One region of the Micromonospora sp. CNZ299 genome, then DNA from elsewhere that is predicted to be linked to it. Evidence: predicted binding sites of a transcription regulator. Region 1 holds the regulator's gene; the other holds the start of a gene.
What was found. Region 1 encodes HspR, which represses chaperone genes until heat shock. Its sites were predicted from a motif close to TTGAGTNNNNNNNACTCAA; they were not measured.

Region 1 (7,184 bases):
GCCGTGGTCACCATGGCGACGAAGACGCTCACCGGCTACCTCGCGGCGCGTCGGGTGGGCATCGCGGAACCCGGCCGATGGCGGGCCGGCCTCGCACTCGTACCCCGAGGTGAGTTCTCCATCGTCATCGCCGGGCTCGCGGTGGCCGCCGGGAGCGTCGAGCCGCAGTTGGCGGCGCTGGCCGCGACGTACGTCCTGATCACCGTGGTGACCGGGCCGATCCTCGCCCGACTGCCGGACTTCCCGTGGTTCAAGCGGTGGCTGCGCACCCGCGCGGCGGCCCAGCGGGCGGCACCGGTCCCGATCCACGACTGACCGCGCAGCCCCGACCCCAACGGTTGCCGAATTGCTCCCCACGGGGACTACCGCAGCACTCGACGGCAGGTTACCGTTTCGCCCCAGCAGCCAGGGTCCGCAGGCAGCGCAGCCAAACGCGGGCGAGAGCGGGAGGTTGGCCGGTGAGCGTGCAGGAATCGACGTTCCACGGCTTCGCCAACCCCGTCGATCCGAGTCCGGCGGAGTTGCGAGCTTGGGCGTACCAGCCGGATTCTGTGCCGTTGGCTTCGATGCCGCCCGACTGGGACCTGCTGGTCTCCGGCGATCGACTGGTGTTGACGCTCTTCGAGCTGGCGATGGACCCGTCCTGCCCGGCGCGGCGGTTCGCGTTGCACTGCCTCTACATCTACGCGGCCGACGGCATCCGGACGAACTTCCGTGCCCACCCGAAGCGTCGCTTCCGCAAGCTCGTCGAACAGGCCGAGCGTGAGGGCGACGAGCTGATGAAGATCTGGGCGCACAACGGCCGGGTGCTGCTGGCCCGACCGGATCTCTTCGTCTACCGGGACTGGTGCGAGGGCGGCCTGGTCCGCGAGAACCGCCGCCTCGGCTGAGGTCGGTTCAGCCGGCTCCCTCGCCAGCGGCTGCGAGGGCGTTGCTGTTCGCGGCCCTTTGGAGCTGATGTCGCAAACGATTCACGCCCGGCCGGGCCAGGATCGGTCCGCCCGGCCAGGATCGGTCGAGGTCGGTCGAAGCAGCGGTGTGACGTGATGTCGTAAACGATTCAGCTCGAAAGGGCCTGCGCGTCGGCCTGCCGCCAGGAGGCGGCCTCACCGGTCCGCAGTCGATAACGGCGAACGGGCCGGGACCCCCGCCCTGGCATCGCCTGCGTCCCGGCCCGCACTCAGCGACAGCGAACGGGCCGGGACCCCCCGTGGGTCCCGGCCCGCACGTCGGTCACCGGTCAGTCCTGCTGCCGTTCCGTCTCGGCTCGGTTCTTCTCGCCGCCGTGGTCGTCCCGGCCGGCGAACCGACCTCCGACGACCCGGTCCCGGTAGGTTCCCTCGGTCACCTTGTCGAACTTCTTGCGGACGGTCTCGGCCAGTTCTTCCAACCGGTCTTCCGCCTGCTGGGCGACCTTCTTCGCCGGCTCCGCCATCGCTCCCCCTCGCCATGCCGGTAGGTCCGTATTGAGCCGATTGGACCGTATCGACAGGCTAACCGAAGCGGCCCGGACCGCGCCGGGAAATCCGGTACGGTCCGGGCCGAAAGACAGCGCCGGGTGAGCGGTTGGTCAGCGATCGGGCATGCGGCGGGGTCGCCAGACGACCAGCGCGGTGGACGTGCGGTTGGTCGGCACCAGGTCCCGACCCGGGAAGCGGGCCAGCGACTCCAGCTCGGCCACCCGGCGGTACGCGGCGTCCAGCTCCGCCTCCAGCCGGGCCACCCGCTGCTGCGCCTGCTCCAGCAGCCGCTCCAGCCCGATGATCCGCTTGACGCCGGCCAGGTTGATCCCGTCGTCCTGACTGAGCCGCTGGACCTCGCGCAGCAGCACAACGTCGCGCACGCTGTACCGACGTCCGCCACCAGCGGCCCGGCCGGGCTGCACCAGCCCCAGCCGGTCGTACTGGCGCAGGGTCTGTGGGTGCATGCCCGCCATCCGGGCCGCAACCGAGATCATCAGAACCTTGGCCTCGTAGGCAGGGTCACCCGAACCGAGGAATCCGCCCGACATGCCGCTCACCTCCGCGTCCACTCCATCGGACTAACTGACCCGACGCACCCGAGCGTCGAGATGTTCCCGGGCCGCCGGCGGGCTCTGCTCGGCGAACGCCTCCAGTGCCGTGCGCGCCTCGTCCGACAGTCGGGCCGGGACCACCACGTCCAACGTGACCAGCAGGTCACCGGCCTGCCCGTCGCGGCGGACCACACCCTTGCCGCGGGCCCGCAGCACCCGCCCGCTCGGCGTCCCCGGCGGAACCCGCAGGGTCACCGCGCCGTCGAGCGTGGGCACCCGCAGGTCCGTGCCGAGCACGGCCTCCGCGAAGGTGACCGGCACGGACAGCGTCAGGTCGTCGCCGGTACGCCCGAACAGCTCGTCCGGCCGAACCTTGACCTGCACGAAGAGGTCACCAGCGGGGCCGCCGCGCTCGCCTGCCTCACCGCGCCCGGCGAGCCGGATGCGCTGACCGTCGGCCACCCCGGCCGGGAACCGCACGTTCATGGTGCGGGTCTTGGTGACCCCGCCGCTGCCCTGGCACTCCGGGCACTTCTCCTCGACCACGGTGCCGACGCCCTGGCAGTTGCGGCACGGCTCGGAGAAGCTGAACGCACCCTGGTCGCGGGTCGTCACCCCGGCGCCGTGGCAGACCGTGCAGGTACGCGGCTGGGTGCCGGGCTTGGCCCCGTTGCCGTGGCAGGTCTCGCAGACTCCGGGGGCCCGCAGCGTCAGGGGCAGCGTCACCCCGCGTACCGCGTCACCGAAGTCCAGTGCCACCTCGGTCTCGACGTCCCGACCACGGGCCGGACCGCGCGGTGCGGCCTGCCCACCGGCCTGGCCACCGGTGAAGATCGAACTGAACAGGTCCTGGAAGCCGGCTCCGCCGAAGCGACGGTCGCCGCCTCCACCGCCGCCGAACATGTCGGAGACGTCGAACGGCATGCCGCCCGGCTGGCCTCCGCCCCGGGCGCTGCGCCGGAACGCCCCCGAGCCGAACAGCGAGCGCATCTCGTCGTACTCGCGACGGCGACCCGTGTCCGACAGGACGTTGTAGGCCTCGGACGCGGCCTTGAACCGCTCCTCGGCCTTCGGGTCGCCCGGGTTGTGGTCCGGGTGCGACTCCCGGGCCACCTTGCGGTACGCCTTCTTGATGTCATCCGCGGAGGCGGCCTTGTCCACGCCGAGCACGGCGTAGAAGTCCTTCTCGATCCAGTCCTTCGAACTCACCGGTCCACCCCCTCTCGACCCTCGCGGCCCGGCCGTCCCGCCCACCGCTGCGCGGTGGGCGGGACGGCCCGGTCACTGTCTCGCACTATTCCGGATCCGCGACCGCGACCAGCGCGGGGCGCAGCAGCCGCTCACCGAGCTGGTAGCCGCGCCGCATGACCTGGACGCAGGTCGGCTCGCTGACGTCGGCCGAGGTCTGGTGCGCGACCGCCTCGTGCCGGGTCGGGTCGAACGGGTCGCCCTGCTCGCCGAAGGCGTTCAGGCCGAACTTGCCCAACGCGGTGGTGAGCTGTTCCGCCACCGTGCCGAACGGCCCGACCAGGTCGCCGTGTTCCCGGGCCCGGTCCAGGTCGTCCAGGATCGGCAACAGCGCGGCCAGAACCGAGCCGGTCGCCTGCTCCTGCACCAGGCTGCGGTCCCGGTCGACCCGCTTGCGGTAGTTGGCGTACTCCGCCGACACCCGCTGCAGATCCCTGGTGCGCTCGTCCAGCTCGGCCCGGAGCGCCTCCAGCTCGGCGCCGAGCGAGGTGCCCGTGCCGCCGCCGTCGACCGGCTGCGCCGGGGCGTCCACCACCGCCGGGCCGGATGGTTCCGGACCGTCGGTGGCGTTGACCTCGACCTCGATCTCGTCGACCACCACCTCGGCGTCCTCGACCAGGCCCTCGGCCGGTACGCCGGTCTCGGCGTCGGCCGCGGTGCCCTCAGGCTCCGACGTGTCGATGAGCTTGCGGTTGTTGCGGATGACGACCCGCTCCTTGTCGCCGGTGGTCGGCTCCGTGGGCGCGGAGCCACCCGGCGTCGACCCGGTGTCGGCCGGGTCGGCGGCTCGTGGCTTCTGCGTCATGCGGCTACCTCATCCCCTTCGCCGTGGATGCGCGTCCGAGGCCGGTGGTCACTTCTTGCCGTCCTCGTCCACGATCTCCGCGTCGACCACGTCGTCGGCCCCACCGGCCTGCGCACCGGTCGTGCCGGTCGCACCGGTCGCGCCGGCCGCACCCGGGCCGGGCTCGCCGCCCGGCTGCTGGCCCTGCTCGGCCTGCTGCGAGTAGAGCAGCGAACCGGCCTGCTGGGAGACCTGCGCCAGCCGCTCGTGCGCGGACTTGATCTTCTCGATGTCCTGGCCGCCGAGGGCACCACGCAGCTCGCCGAGCGCCTCGTTGAGCTGCTCCCGGTTTTCGGTGGGCAGCTTGTCGCCGCTCTCGGCGAGGAACTTCTCGGTCTGCCACTGGAGCGCCTCGGCCACGTTGCGGGTCTCGGCGTCGTCGCGGCGGCGCTTGTCCTCCTCCGCGTGCTCCTCGGCGTCCCGGCGCATCCGCTCGATGTCGTCCTTCGGCAGCGAGGAGCCGCCGGTGATCGTCATCTTCTGTTCCTTGCCGGTGCCCAGGTCCTTGGCGTGCACGTTGACGATGCCGTTGGCGTCGATGTCGAAGGCGACCTCGATCTGCGGCACGCCGCGCGGCGCCGGCGGGAGGCCGGTCAGCTCGAAGGTGCCGAGCTTCTTGTTGTAGGCCGCGATCTCACGCTCACCCTGGAAGACCTGGATCAGCACCGACGGCTGGTTGTCGTCCGCCGTGGTGAAGACCTCGGAGCGTTTGGTCGGGATGGTGGTGTTGCGCTCGATCAGCTTGGTGAAGATGCCGCCCTTGGTCTCGATGCCCAGGCTCAGCGGGGTCACGTCGAGCAGCAGGACGTCCTTGACCTCACCCTTGAGCACACCGGCCTGGAGGGCGGCGCCGACGGCGACGACCTCGTCCGGGTTGACGCCCTTGTTGGGGTCGCGACCGGTGAGCTGCTTGACCAGGTCGGTCACGGCGGGCATCCGGGTCGAACCGCCGACCAGGATGACGTGCTCGACGTCGGAGATCTTGATCCCGGCGTCCTTCACGGCCTGCTCGAACGGGCCCTTGCAACGGTCCAGCAGGTCCTGCGTCATCCGCTGGAACTCGGCGCGGCTCAGCGTCACGTCGAGGTGCAGCGGGCCGGCCGCGCCGGCGGTGATGTACGGCAGGTTGATGTTGGTCGTGGTGGCGGCGGACAGCTCGATCTTGGCCTTCTCGGCAGCCTCACGGAGGCGCTGGAGGGCCATCTTGTCCTGACCGAGGTCGATGCCGTGCTCACCACGGAACGTCTTGACCAGGTGGTCGATGATCCGCTGGTCCCAGTCGTCGCCACCGAGCTGGTTGTCACCGCTGGTCGACTTGACCTCCACGACACCCTCGGCCAGCTCCAGCAGCGACACGTCGAACGTGCCGCCGCCGAGGTCGAAGACCAGGACGGTCTGCTCCTTGGAACCCTTGTCCAGCCCGTACGCCAGGGCGGCCGCGGTCGGCTCGTTGACGATCCGCAGCACGTTGAAGCCAGCGATCTCACCGGCCTCCTTGGTGGCCTGGCGCTGGCTGTCGTTGAAGTAGGCCGGAACGGTGATCACCGCGTCGGTGATCTGCTCACCCAGGTACGCCTCGGCGTCCCGCTTGAGCTTCATCAGCGTCCGGGCCGAGATCTCCTGCGGGGTGTACTTCTTGCCGTCGATGTCGACGGACCAGTTCGTGCCGACCTCGCGCTTGACCGACCGGATCGTCCGATCCGGGTTGGTCACTGCCTGACGCTTGGCGACCTCGCCGACGAGCACCTCGCCGTTGCGGGCGAACGCGACGATCGACGGAGTCGTCCGCGACCCCTCAGCGTTGGCGATGACGGTGGGCTCACCGCCCTCGAGAACGCTGACGCAGGAGTTCGTCGTGCCGAGGTCGATACCGACCGCACGTGCCATGTTCGCTTCCTCGCTTCGTAAGGTTGTGCAGGTGACGGGCACTGCCCGCGGCTGCCTGGCGAGCACCGCCCGCAGCGGGCCCCACCACAAGTTGAGTGAACTTGACTCAATAGTGCCACGCGTTGGCGAATCGTCAAGTTGAGTTGAGTCAACCCGACGCAACCCACCCGTTATTACCGTCCGGTTGTCTTCTCTTGCATCGGTCGGGCACGCTTTAGCGGTGACGACGCACGGCGATTCCGCCACCCGTTCCGGCGCGCCCGCCGTCGCATCCCGCACCGGCCCGCCGGACGCCGCGGAGGAGCCGCCCGCCACCACCGGGGACGACAGCCTCCCCGGCGCACTGTCGGGCCTCCGGGAGGCGATCGGTGCGACCCGGTACCCCCTCGCGCTGCCCACCGCCGGGTCCGCCCGGCACAACGCCACCGCCCTCACCGACCAGCTCGACGACTATCTGCTGCCCCGGCTCGCCCGGCTGGACGCCCCACTGCTCGTGGTGGTCGGCGGCTCCACCGGCGCGGGCAAGTCGACCCTGGTCAACAGCCTGGTCAAGGCCCGGGTCAGCGCCGCCGGCGTGCTCCGGCCGACCACCCGCTCGCCGGTGCTGGTCTGCAACCCGTCCGACGCAGCCTGGTTCCGGCAGGGTGACCTGCTGCCCGGGCTGACCCGCACCACCGAGCCGAGCGAAGATCCGCGCGCGCTGCACCTCGTCACCGCGCCGGCCCTGCCCGCCGGGCTGGCCTTCCTCGACGCGCCCGACATCGACTCGGTGGTGGACGCCAACCGGGCGCTCGCCACCCAACTGCTCGCCGCCGCCGATCTCTGGCTCTTCGTCACCACCGCCGCGCGGTACGCCGACGCGGTGCCCTGGGAGCTGCTGCGCAGCGCCCGGTCGCGAGGCGCGGTGATCGCCATGGTGCTGGACCGGGTGCCCGCCGAGGCCACCGACGAGATCGCCGCGCACCTGAGCGAGATGCTCGCCGAACAGGACCTCGGCCGGGCACCGCTGTTCGTGCTGCCGGAGACCTGGGTCGACGGGCAGGGGTTGCTGCCCGAGGGGGTCACCGCATCGCTGGCCGACTGGTTCGCCCGGCTGGCCGGCGACGCGGACGCCCGGGCGGCGGTGGTCCGTCAGACGCTGGACGGGGCGCTGGCCGCCCTGCACCCCGCCGTCGAGGAGCTGGCCGACGC
Region 2 (7,184 bases), 3.5 Mb from region 1:
CCCTGCGCGGGCCGGGCGTGCTTGCCACCCAACTGGTCGGCCTGGTCGTCTGGGTCACGCTGACGCTGGTCGCGGTCGCGGTGGGGGGTCAGACGGCCGCGTGGCTGGTGGCGCTCGGTTGGCTGGCGCACGCCGGGTGGGACCTGGCCCACCACCGCACCGGCCGGGTGGTGCCGCGCTGGTACACCGAGGGGTGCGCCGTGCTCGACACGACGCTGGCGGGCATCATGATCCTGGCAATCCTGAGCGGCGCCGTCTGACGGCTCTGCCCGCCGGGGGCCGAAAGGGCAGGATCTGCACAGGAATGGTGAAACTGCTGCCTCAGGCGTCGCGGAGGCAGCAGTTTCAGCGTTGCTGCGCAGATCCTGTGGGGGTGTCCCGGGGGCGCTGATCGCGCTCTTGTGGCGGTCGGCGCAGCGGCTTGGACGGCGTAATGAAAGGCTTGGCACATGAGTTCCGCACCTGCACAGCACGACGCACCGATCGACGCACCGATTGACGCCGCCCCCGCCGGCGCCGAAGAGGTGTACGCCTTCACCGAGCTCGGGCTGCGTCCCGAGCTCCTGGGCGCGCTGTCCGCCCTCGGCTACGAAGAGCCGACCCCGATCCAGCGGGAGGCGATCCCACCACTGCTGGAGGGTCGGGACCTGCTGGGCCAGGCGGCCACCGGCACCGGCAAGACGGCGGCGTTCGCGCTCCCGCTGCTGAACCTCATGACGGCACACCGCCAGGGCGGTGACCCGGTGGCGCTGGTGTTGGTGCCGACCCGTGAGCTGGCGGTGCAGGTCTCCGAGGCGTTCCACCGCTACGGCAAGGACCTGGGCGCCCGGGTGCTGCCGATCTACGGTGGGCAGCCGATCGGGCGGCAGCTGCGGGCACTGGACAGCGGTGTCGACGTGGTGGTGGCCACCCCCGGGCGGGCCCTCGACCACATCGCCCGGGGCACCCTGCGCCTGGGCGGGCTCGCCACGGTGGTGCTCGACGAGGCCGACGAGATGCTCGACATGGGCTTCGCCGAGGACATCGAGGCGATCCTGGAGCACGCTCCGACCGAGCGCCAGACTGTGCTCTTCTCGGCCACCATGCCGTCGCGCATCGACGGGATGGCCCGGCAGCACCTGCGCGAGCCGGTCCGGATCGAGATCGGCCGGGAGCCGACGGTCGCGGGCGAGGCGCCGCGGGTGCGGCAGAGCGCGTACATCGTGACCCGGGCCCACAAGCCGGCCGCGTTGGGCCGGGTGCTGGACGTGGAGTCGCCCACCGCGGCGATCGTGTTCTGCCGCAGCCGGGAGGAGGTCGACCGGCTGACCGAGACGATGAACGGCCGGGGCTACCGCTCCGAGGCGCTGCACGGCGGCATGAGCCAGGAGCAGCGCGACCGGGTGATGGGCCGACTGCGGGCGGGCACCGCCGACCTGCTGGTGGCCACCGACGTGGCGGCCCGTGGGCTGGACATCGAGCAGCTCACCCACGTCGTCAACTACGACGTGCCGTCCGCCCCGGAGTCGTACGTGCACCGGATCGGCCGGGTGGGCCGGGCCGGCCGCGAGGGCGTGGCGATCACCCTCGCCGAGCCGCGTGAGCACCGGATGCTCAAGACCATCGAGCGGGTGACCGGCCAGCGGATCACCATCGACAAGATCCCCACAGTGGCCGACATGCGGACCCGCCGGTTGGAGCTGACCCAGGCGGCGCTGCGGGAGAGCCTGCTGGAGGACGACCTCGACCCGTTCCGCGTCATCGTGGAGACGCTGACCGACGAGTTCGACCTGATGGAGGTCGCCCTCGCCGCCGTGAAGCTGGCCCACGAGGTGACGTCGCCGGGCTCCGACGACGAGGAGGAGATCCCGCAGGTCCCGGTACGCGGTCCCCGCGAGGGTCGACCGGAGACCGGTGGCCGGGGCGGAGACCGTCGGGGCGGGGGCCGGCCGCGCTCCGGCGGCGGCAACACCGTCCAGGTCTTCGTCGGCCTGGGCCGGCGCGCCGGGGTGCGCCCGCAGGACCTGGTCGGCGCGATCACCGGGGAGACCGGGATCCGTGGTCGGGACATCGGCTCGATCGAGATCGCCGACCGGTTCTCGCTGGTCGAGGTGCCGCAGGGAGTCGCCGACGAGGTGATCTCCGGGTTGCGCCAGAGCACGATCAAGGGCCGCAAGGCCACAGTGCGCCGCGACCGCGGGGGCGACGAGCGCTGAGCACGCCGCCGGCGACCGCCGGCCCGAGCACGCCGCCGGCGACCGCCGAGGTACGACGGTCGCCGGCGCTGCGGATCAGAAGGAGTACGGCCCGAACCGGCCCCACGCCACCACAGCGGCGAGCACGAGCAGCACCGCGCAGGTGATCGCGCCTTGCAGCTCCGTACGACGTTGCTCCGCCGTGTCCTGCTTCTTCCTGTCGCGCAGGTGCACGAGGACGCCGCCGATCATGACGATGACCAGCCCGGTGGCGGCGAGCGGGGTGAGCACGGTGGCGATGCCGGTGAGTGGGGGCAGCACCAGCCCGAGGGCGGCCAGCAGCTCGACGGCGCCGAGCGCCTTGACCTGGGTCGGCGGGACCGGGTCCACCCACCGCATCAGCTCGCGCAGCTTGTCCTTGGGCTGGGTCAGCTTGGCGAAGCCGGCGCCGGCGAAGACGACGGCGAGCAGGATCTGGATGATCCAGAGCACCACGTTCACGGGGGTTCCTCCAGGGGGACGCCTCGCGGCGAAGAAGAGGTAGTTGAGGATTCAAGCGAGACAGTAGACCTCTCCTCGCGTACGCAGAGGACCCCCGCCGTCTTCACAGACGGCGGGGGTCCTTGTGCTCGGAGCGTCAGGCCGCGAAGAGCGCCGGACCGTCCAGCGTCTTGACGTCGGCCGGGCGCAACGCCAGGGCGAGCACGTCGGCCACGTCGGCCAGGGTGTGCACGGTCAGCGCCTCGCGCACCTCGGTCGGCAGGTCGTCCAGGTCGGGCTCGTTGCGCGCCGGGATGATCACCTCAGTGAGGCCGGCCCGGTGCGCGGCGAGCAGTTTCTGCTTCACCCCGCCGATCGGCAGCACCCGACCGGACAGCGTCACCTCGCCGGTCATCCCGAACTCGGGACGGACCGGGCGGCCGGTGACCAGCGAGGCCAGGGCCGTCACCATGGTGATGCCGGCGCTCGGGCCGTCCTTGGGCACCGCGCCCGCCGGGAAGTGGACGTGGATCCGGCGTCCGGCGAGGACGTTCGGGTCGATGCCGAACCGGCGCCCGTTGGAGCGCAGGTACGACAGGGCGATGTGCGCCGACTCCTTCATCACGTCGCCGAGCTGGCCGGTCAGGGTCAGCCCCGGCTCGCCCTCCATGCTGGTCGCCTCGATGAAGAGCACGTCCCCACCAGCGCCGGTGACGGCGAGGCCGGTCGCCGCACCGGGCACGGCGGTGCGCTCGGCCGACTCCGGGGTGAACTTCGGTCGCCCCAGGTAGCGGGTGAGGTTGTCGGTGTCGACGCGTACCGGCGACGGATCGGTCGCCAGCGTCACCGCCACCTTGCGCAGGATCTTGGCGAGGCCACGTTCGAGCTGCCGGACACCGGCCTCCCGGGTGTACTCCCCCGCGATCAGCGCCAACGCCTCGTCGGCGATCTCCACCTCGTCGGCGGTCAGCCCGGCCCGCTCCCGCTGCCGGGGCAGCAGGTGGTCACGGGCGATGGCGACCTTCTCGTCCTCGGTGTAGCCGTCCAGGGTGACCAGCTCCATCCGGTCCAGCAGCGGGCCGGGGATGGACTCCACCACGTTGGCGGTGGCCAGGAACAGCACGTCGGACAGGTCGAGGTCGACCTCCAGGTAGTGATCCCGGAAGGTGTGGTTCTGCGCCGGGTCGAGCACCTCCAGCAGGGCGGCGGCCGGGTCACCGGCGTAGCCGGCGGCCAGCTTGTCCACCTCGTCGAGGAGCACGACCGGGTTCATCGAGCCGGCCTCGCGCAGCGCGCGGACGATCCGACCGGGCAGCGCGCCGACGTAGGTGCGCCGGTGACCGCGGATCTCCGCCTCGTCGCGGACGCCACCGAGCGACACCCGGACGAAGTTACGCCCGAGCGCGCGCGCCACGGACTCTCCGAGGCTGGTCTTGCCGACTCCGGGAGGGCCGGCGAGGGCGAGCACCGCGCCGGAGCCGCGACCCCCGACCACGCCGAGGTTGCGCTCGGCACGACGGTTGCGCACGGCCAGGTACTCCAGGATGCGGTCCTTCACGTCGGCCAGGCCGGCGTGGTCGGCGTCGAGCACCGCCCGGGCCGCGGCCAGGTCGGTGTTGTCCTCGGTACGCGTGCCCCACGGCATCTCGAGCACGGTGTCCAGCCAGGTGCGGATCCAGCCCGCCTCCGGGGAGGCGTCGCTGGCCCGCTCCAGCTTGCCTACCTCGCGCATGGCCGCCTCGCGGACCTTCTTCGGCAGCTCGGCGGACTCGACCCGGGAGCGGTAGTCGGCCGAGCCGTCCGGCTCGTCCTCACCCAGCTCCTTACGGATCGCGGCGAGCTGCTGGCGCAGCAGGAACTCCCGCTGGGACTTCTCCAGCCCCTCGCGGACGTCACTGTTGATCTGCTCGGTGACCTCCTGCTCGGCCAGGTAGTCCTTCACCCAGCCGACCAGCAGCTCCAGCCGGGCGGTCACGTCCGGCGCGGTGAGCAGCTCGGTCTTCTGGTCCAGGGTCAGCCAGGGCGCGTAGCCGGCCGAGTCGGCCAACTCGGACAGGTCGGTCATCCGCTCCACCGCGTCGATGACCTGCCAGGCACCCCGCTGCTGGAGCACGGAGGTCACCAGGGCGCGGTACTCGCGGGCGAGTTCCCGGGCGCGGCCGGCGGGAGCGGGTTCGTCAAGTTCGGAGGCCTCGACCCAGAGTGCGGCGCCGGGGCCGGGCACGCCGGAGCCGATCCGGGCCCGGGACAGGCCACGGATGACGGCGGCGGGCTCACCCTCGGGCAGCCGGCCGACCTTCTCGATGGTGGCGACCACGCCGACCGGGCCGTACTCGCCGTCGATGCGCGGCACGGCCAGCAGCTTGCGGTCACCGGTCGCCCGGGCTGCGTCGATCGCGGCCTGGGTGGTCGGGTCGAGGGTCACCGGGATGACCATGCCGGGCAGCAGCACGGCGTCGGTCAGGGGAAGTACCGGAAGAGTTGCCATCGAACACCTGCTATCGCGTTGAGTTGAGCGTGTCTGGCTCAAGTAACAAAGCGTTCCCCTTGTTCCGCTCTGTGACCCAGACCACTCTTCCGGCCGGTCCGTCGGGCCGCCCGAAACCGGCGGGCGACCCGACCGGACACGTCAGGTGAGCTTGCTCTTGACCGTGTTCACGACCGAGCCGGCCACACCCGGATTGGTGCCGTACAACCGCGGGTCCCCCGGCGGCAGCACCGGCTCCGGGGCGTTCGCCCGCGGGCTGTCGCCGTACCGGAACTCACCCTTGCCATCCGGCGTGGGCCCGGACGCCCAGCGCCCCTCGTTGGCATCGGTGCCCGAGGAGAAGCTCAGGTAGGTGTAGCCGAACTCCTCGGTGAACTCGCCGGAGTCCGGGAACGCCTCGGGCACCGGCATGTCCTCCAGGCCGTCCTCCTTGAGCTGCTCGATCGCCGCCAGCCACATGTTCTGGTGCATCGTGTCGCGGGCCAACAGGAAGCGCAGCATCTGCTTGACGCCCGGGTCGTCGGTCATGTTGAACAACCGGGCGACCTGGAGGCGACCCTGCGCTTCCGCCGTGACGTTGAGCTGGAAGTCGGCCAGCAGGTTGCCGCTGGCGGTGACGAACGAGCCGTTCCAGGGCACCCCGTTGGAGTCGGCGGGCAACGCCCCGCCACCACCATGGATGAAGTGCGCCGGGTTCGACGCGGCGTAGGTCGCCGCGCCCCCAGGGTTGGCCGCGACGCCCTCCGACAGCGACAGTGGCGCGTTGTCCAACAGCCGGGTGATCATCGTGACGATCATCTCGACGTGGCCCATCTCCTCGGTGCCGACATCGAGCAGCAGGTCCTTGTACTTACCGGGCAGCCGGCAGTTCCACCCCTGGAACAGGTACTGGTTGGCGACGGTCATCTCGCCCCACTTGCCGCCCAGAACCTCCTGCAACCGGCGGGCGAACGCGGCGTCCGGGCCATCCGGTTTGGCCTCGAACTGTAGGTCCTTGACATGGCTGAACATCTGACCTCCTTGGTACGGGAACTGGCAGACGGTGTCGTTCCCGCCTCGGTGACCCGACCGGGCCAACCCGTGTCCCGGTGGGGTCAGCGCAGCGGGTGAACCGTCGGCAGCAGCACCTCCAGCGCCACGCCGCGCGGTCGCAGTCGGTGCACCCGCAGCGCTCCCCCGTGCGGCACGAGAAGCTGCCGCACGATCCACAGCCCCAGCCCGGACATCCCGACCGCGGGCGCCGGGCGGCGCAACGCGGACAGCAACGCGTCGTCGACCCGTCCCTCGTCGGTGACCAGGACACTCAGGCCAGGCCCGCGCACTGTGGCGTACAGACCGACCTGCCCGTCCGGTGGCCCGTGCCGCAGCGCGTTCTCCACCAGGTTGACCAGCACCTGGCGGGTCCGTCCGGCCGGCACCTGGCAGGCGCCCGCCCGCCGGGTGGCCCGCGCACGCCGCCGACCGGCCGGCACCAGCGCGGCGGCCTCGCGCAGGATGCCCGCCAGCGGGACGGCCGGCTCCGGCTGTGGGGCCAGCGCCAGCACGCCGGTGCCGGCGGTCGCGTCGCGCAGCAGGCTCTGCAGGTGGACGGCCTGGTCGCGGGCCAGCTCGGTGATCGCCCGCCGGTCGGCGCCGCTGAGCTCTCGCTGCTCGTCGGCCAGGGCGCGGGTCAGCGAGGTCAGGGTGCTGATCGGCGTACGAAACTCGTGGCACAACACCCGCAGCAGCAACTCCGAATCCGCCACCGGTGGTCCCATCTCACCCGGAGTTGGCTCGATCCGGCGCAACCCTCGCAGCAGGCCCTGCAGACCGTGGCGTGCGCGCATCCACCCGACTCCCCTCGTTCGGTGCGTACCCGCATGATCGGTACCCGCTGGGGAACGGCGCAGACATGCCGGGAGCCTCCACCATGCGACTTGTCGTCGTGGACGATCACCCCCTCTTCGTCCGCGGCCTCGAACTGCTGCTCCCCATCACCACCGAGGGCCGTGCCGAGGTGGTCGCCTCGACCGGTGACGCGGCGGCCGCCGCGGCGCTGGTCA

Region 2: lon (endopeptidase La) is a predicted target of HspR. The motif match lies at 5,166-5,184, and genes of this name have one in related genera.

What each region holds. Positions count from the first base shown of each region.
Region 1 is NZ_PEFG01000001.1:1,495,152-1,502,335, reverse strand. It holds gene CLT68_RS07165 (cation:proton antiporter) at 1-315, shown strand, start outside; gene CLT68_RS07160 (hypothetical protein) at 459-890, shown strand; gene CLT68_RS07155 (hypothetical protein) at 1,241-1,435, opposite strand; gene CLT68_RS07150 (heat shock protein transcriptional repressor HspR) at 1,571-2,011, opposite strand; gene dnaJ (molecular chaperone DnaJ) at 2,042-3,223, opposite strand; gene grpE (nucleotide exchange factor GrpE) at 3,309-4,067, opposite strand; gene dnaK (molecular chaperone DnaK) at 4,116-5,993, opposite strand; gene CLT68_RS07130 (ABC transporter) at 6,214-7,184, shown strand, end outside.
Region 2 is NZ_PEFG01000001.1:4,960,034-4,967,217, forward strand. It holds gene CLT68_RS22620 (DUF6010 family protein) at 1-260, shown strand, start outside; gene CLT68_RS22625 (DEAD/DEAH box helicase) at 450-2,195, shown strand; gene CLT68_RS22630 (DoxX family protein) at 2,271-2,675, opposite strand; gene lon (endopeptidase La) at 2,812-5,142, opposite strand; gene CLT68_RS22640 (manganese catalase) at 5,284-6,153, opposite strand; gene CLT68_RS32665 (sensor histidine kinase) at 6,237-6,968, opposite strand; gene CLT68_RS22650 (response regulator) at 7,052-7,184, shown strand, end outside.